Regions from separate parts of the Ruegeria sp. H7 genome, predicted to be linked through region 1. Evidence: riboswitches for the same ligand, from Rfam matches in the RefSeq annotation. Region 1 holds a riboswitch; the other holds the start of a gene.
What was found. Region 1 has a riboswitch for thiamine pyrophosphate ahead of thiD (bifunctional hydroxymethylpyrimidine kinase/phosphomethylpyrimidine kinase). Riboswitches for the same ligand answer to the same signal wherever they lie in the genome.

Region 1 (2,389 bases):
AAGGGTTTTCGCAAGAAAGCCAAAGAGTTGCATCCCGACCGCAACAAGGACAACCCGGATGCCGAGGCGCAGTTCAAGGAAGCCAACGAGGCTTATGACGTGCTGCGCGACGCCGACAAGAAAGCGGCCTATGACCGGTTTGGTCATGCCGCATTCGAAAACGGTATGGGCGGCGGCGGCCGTCCCGGCGGCGGCTTTGGTCAGGGTGATTTTTCCAGCGCGTTCTCGGACGTTTTCGACGATCTGTTCGGCGATTTCATGGGTGGGCAGCGGGGCGGTGGCGGCGGACGTCGGGCCGCGCGCGGCTCGGACCTGCGCTATAATCTGCGTGTGTCGTTGGAAGAGGCTTACGCGGGGCTGCAGAAAACCATCAACGTACCCGCCGCAGTGGCCTGTTCATCCTGCGAAGGAACGGGGGCCGAAGGCGGCGCAGAGCCCACCACCTGTCCGACCTGTTCCGGCATGGGCAAGGTTCGCGCGCAGCAGGGGTTCTTTACCGTTGAACGCACCTGCCCGACCTGTTCGGGATTGGGCCAGATCATCAAGAACCCATGCAAATCCTGCAATGGCGCGGGCCGTGTCGAAAAAGAACGCGCCCTGTCGGTGAACATCCCTGCCGGTGTTGAAACCGGTACCCGTATCCGCTTGGCCGGTGAAGGCGAAGCCGGAATGCGCGGTGGCCCTCCGGGTGATCTCTATATCTTTGTGGAGGTTTCGGATCACAAGCTGTTCGAACGCGACAGCGTGAACCTGTATTGCCGCGTGCCGGTCAGCATGGCCAAGGCTGCGCTGGGTGGGTCGATCGAAGTTCCAACCATCGACGGTGGCCGCGGTCGGGTGCAAATCCCGGCAGGCAGCCAGTCGGGCCGTCAGATGCGTCTGCGCGGCAAGGGCATGCCCGCCCTTCGCGGTGGCGGTGTTGGCGACATGTTCATCGAACTGGCCGTGGAAACTCCGGTCAACCTGACCAGCCGACAGAAAGAGCTTCTGCGTGAGTTTGATGATCTGGGGGAAGATAACCACCCGGAATCCAAAAGCTTTTTCTCGTCCGTCAAGTCCTTTTGGGACGGGATGAAGGGTTAAGGCGGACTGCCTCTATTAGGGCGGTCGTCCGCTATTGGGGGCTCTGCCCCCGCCGCCCGTACCGGGCGTCTCCCCCGAGATATTTGTGGCCAGATGAAGCAAGGGATCCTTTATTCATCTGGCCCAAAATACCTCGGAGCGCGAGGCAGAGCCTCGCATTTTCCTCCGCAATTCAAACGCCGCTTTGGTCTTAACCTCTTGCCCAAAGTGGCCTTATGACCTGTGGATTGACGCTTGATTTCCAGCGCCTGCCCTGAGATTGTCCGCATCAACCGTTGGGGTGCCCTGATCAAAGGGCTGAGAGGCGTGAATGCGTTAACCCATCGAACCTGATCCGGGCAATACCGGCGTAGGGAACGGTCTAACGCATACAGACGTTTTCCATGCCCGCGTTGCCCCCAAAATGATGGAGCGACGACGTGGCAGCAATTGCCCTGACCATAGCAGGATCCGACAGCGGCGGCGGCGCGGGGATTCAGGCCGATCTGAAGGCGATGTCGGCTTTGGGCGTTTATGGATCCAGCGTCATCACCGCAGTCACGGCGCAGAACACGCAGGCGGTTACGGCTGTGCACGGTATCCCGCCGGACGTGATCGCCGCGCAGGTCGAGGCGGTGCTGACCGATCTGAACGTTGGCGCGATCAAGATCGGCATGCTGGCAACGCCTGAAATCATCCAAACCGTAGCGCGGGCACTATCGGGGTTTGACGGCCCCATCGTTCTAGACCCGGTGATGATTGCGAAATCCGGCGACGCCTTGCTGGCGGACGCGGCTGTGCAGACCCTCCGTGACGTCCTGGTGCCCCGCGCGAGTGTTTTGACACCGAACCTGCCCGAGGCGGCTTGCCTGCTGGATCAGCAAGCTGCGGCGTCGCGAAGCGAGATGATCGAACAGGGCAAGGCGCTGTGCGCAATGGGAGCGCGGACGGTTCTGATGAAGGGTGGCCATGGCACAGGTGACATCTGCCACGATATGCTGATCGGTGAAACAGGTGTTGTGGCCGAGTTTCAGGCACCAAGGCAAAACACCAGAAACACGCATGGAACGGGTTGCACCCTGTCCTCGGCGATTGTGGCCGGTCTGGCGAAGGGTTTGGCGCTGCCCGAGGCGGTGGCCGAAGCGCATGACTATCTGCAAGGCGCGATTGCGCGGGCGGATGAGTTGAATGTCGGATCGGGGCACGGGCCGGTGCATCACTTTCACCGGGTTTGGCCCGCGTGACGCTCTGGTCTGTCATAGGGGCCGGGGTTGCCGGATTGGCCGTTGCCAGCGAGCTGGTCTCGCGCGGCGAACAGGTGCAGGTC
Region 2 (2,389 bases), on a different contig from region 1:
CGTGGTGTCTGAACGGTTTGCATATCGCCGATCAAATACCCAACTGACGCGACAGGTCGATCATGCGCTGCACCGACAGGCGGGCCTTGTTTGCCACTTCGGCATCCACCTCGACCTGTCCGGTCATCGTGTCCAGCGCGAACAGCACCTTTTCCAGCGTGATTTTCTTCATGTAAGGGCACATGTTGCAGGGGCCGACAAAATCGACTTCGGGCAGAGAATCCGCGATATTCGACGCCATCGAGCATTCGGTGATCAACAGCGCCTTTTCCGGCTTCTCATCCGTGACGTATTTGATGATCCCGCTGGTCGAACCCGAGAAATCGGCCTCGGCCACCACATCCGGCGGGCATTCGGGATGGGCAATCAGACGCGTGCCCGGGTTCCATTCGCGGAAGTCGCGCAGATCGCTTGCGCTGTACTGCTCGTGCACGATGCACGAACCTTCCCACCAGACCACGTTTTTCTGCGGCACGTCCCGCGCCACGTTTTGGGCCAGATACTGATCCGGGGTCATGATGACGGTATGGCTGTCCTGCGCCGCAACGATCTGCGCCGCGTTCGATGAGGTACAGCAGATGTCCGAGGCCGCTTTGACCTCGGCCGTTGTGTTCACATAAGACACGACCGGCGCACCGGGATAGCGGCGTCGCATTTCCTCGACGCCTTCGGCGGTGATGGATTCCGCCAACGAGCATCCGGCTTCCATATCCGGCATCAGCACGGTTTTGTCGGGGCTTAGAATCTTCGACGTCTCGGCCATGAAATGCACACCGCATTGCACGATCACATCCGCTTCGACCTCGGTCGCCTTGATGGCCAGTTGCAAGCTGTCGCCGCCGAAATCCGAAATGCCCCGGTAAATCTCGGGCGTCATGTAGTTGTGGCCCAGAATGACCGCGTTGCGCCTGGCCTTCAGATCGTTGATCGCCTTGACGTAAGGCGCGTAGATCGCCCAATCCATCGGCGACACCACACGGGACATGCGGTCGTAGATGTCGCTCATGCTTTCGGCAAGCTCGGGCGAGGGGGCAAGATCATATTTTTCGGAGAGATGCGCGCGCTGCGCGGGAAGGTCGAACACGGGACTGTTTTTCTGCCTGTTAAACGCGTGGCGTTCCTCATATGGGGTCTTCAGTGGAATGACCAGCGCTCAGACAGGACGAATTTCCCAAAAATCGGATCGGGCGCAAAACAATCCGTTTTTTTGGCCCTTGTTTTGGGCATTATCGGAAATTTCCTGCCCGGTTTCGGCCCGACGCGGCCCTTTCAGGCGGCACCTGCGGGCAGCGAATCTGGTTGTCTTTTGATCCGTTCCCCCCTAGTCAGGCTTTTACCTCGGGGTGCGTGACAAAAACGCTGAGATGCCATGGGCGAACCCGTTGAACCTGAACCGGCTAGAACCGGCGGAGGGAAAGGTAACGGTTCATCCATCCTTGCCCTCTCGCCGCAATGGAGGATGACATGAAACATCTGCTGATTGCTGCGGGAATTCTGAGTGCAACAGCCGCCATGGCGGACGACAAACCTCAGCTGACCGTTTACACCTATGACAGCTTCGTCTCGGATTGGGGCCCCGGTCCCAAGGTCAAAGAGGCGTTCGAGGCCGTCTGTGATTGTGACCTGAACCTTGTTGGCGTTGAAGACGGCGCAGCGCTTCTGTCGCGCATCCGGCTTGAGGGCGAAAGCTCGGACGCGGATGTGGTGTTGGGTCTGGATACCAACCTGATCACCGCCGCCAAGGAAACCGGCCTGTTTGCGCCAAGCGCAGTGACCGCTGAATATGCGCTGCCGATCGAGTGGTCGGATGACGTGTTTGCCCCCTATGACTGGGGCTATTTCGCCTTTGTCCACAATGCCGATGCTGCGGCCCCTGCGAATTTCCGGGACCTGGCCGACAGCGACACCAAGATCATCATTCAGGACCCGCGCTCCTCGACCCCCGGTCTGGGTCTGCTGCTGTGGGTCAAGGCGGCCTATGGCGATGACGCGCCCCAGATTTGGGCCGGTCTGGCCGACAATATCGTAACCGTGACCAAGGGTTGGTCCGAGGCGTACGGGCTGTTTCTGGAAGGTGAGGCCGACATGGTCCTCAGCTACACCACATCGCCTGCCTATCACCTGATTGCCGAAGAAGACGCCAGCAAGGCGGCGGCGGCTTTTGACGAAGGTCATTATATGCAGGTGGAAGTGGCCGGGAAACTGGCTGGGACGGATCAGCCGGAACTGGCAGATCAGTTCCTGCAATTCATGGTCTCGGACGCGTTCCAGCAGATCATTCCCACGACCAACTGGATGTATCCGGCGGTGACTCCGGCATTGGGCTTGCCCGAAGGGTTCGATACGCTGATCACCCCGGAAAAATCACTGTTGTTGTCCCCGGATGAGG

Region 2: it holds a riboswitch for thiamine pyrophosphate, as region 1 does, so the genes downstream of both, thiB (thiamine ABC transporter substrate binding subunit) here and thiD (bifunctional hydroxymethylpyrimidine kinase/phosphomethylpyrimidine kinase) in region 1, are expected to answer to the same signal.

Annotation. Positions count from the first base shown of each region.
Region 1 is NZ_JBQFNZ010000003.1:98,798-101,186, forward strand. It holds gene dnaJ (molecular chaperone DnaJ) at 1-1,083, shown strand, start outside; TPP riboswitch at 1,350-1,456, shown strand; gene thiD (bifunctional hydroxymethylpyrimidine kinase/phosphomethylpyrimidine kinase) at 1,503-2,306, shown strand; gene thiO (glycine oxidase ThiO) at 2,303-2,389, shown strand, end outside.
Region 2 is NZ_JBQFNZ010000004.1:87,262-89,650, reverse strand. It holds gene ACR0AC_RS10990 (L-aspartate oxidase) at 1-23, opposite strand, end outside; gene nadA (quinolinate synthase NadA) at 32-1,084, opposite strand; TPP riboswitch at 1,330-1,433, shown strand; gene thiB (thiamine ABC transporter substrate binding subunit) at 1,465-2,389, shown strand, end outside.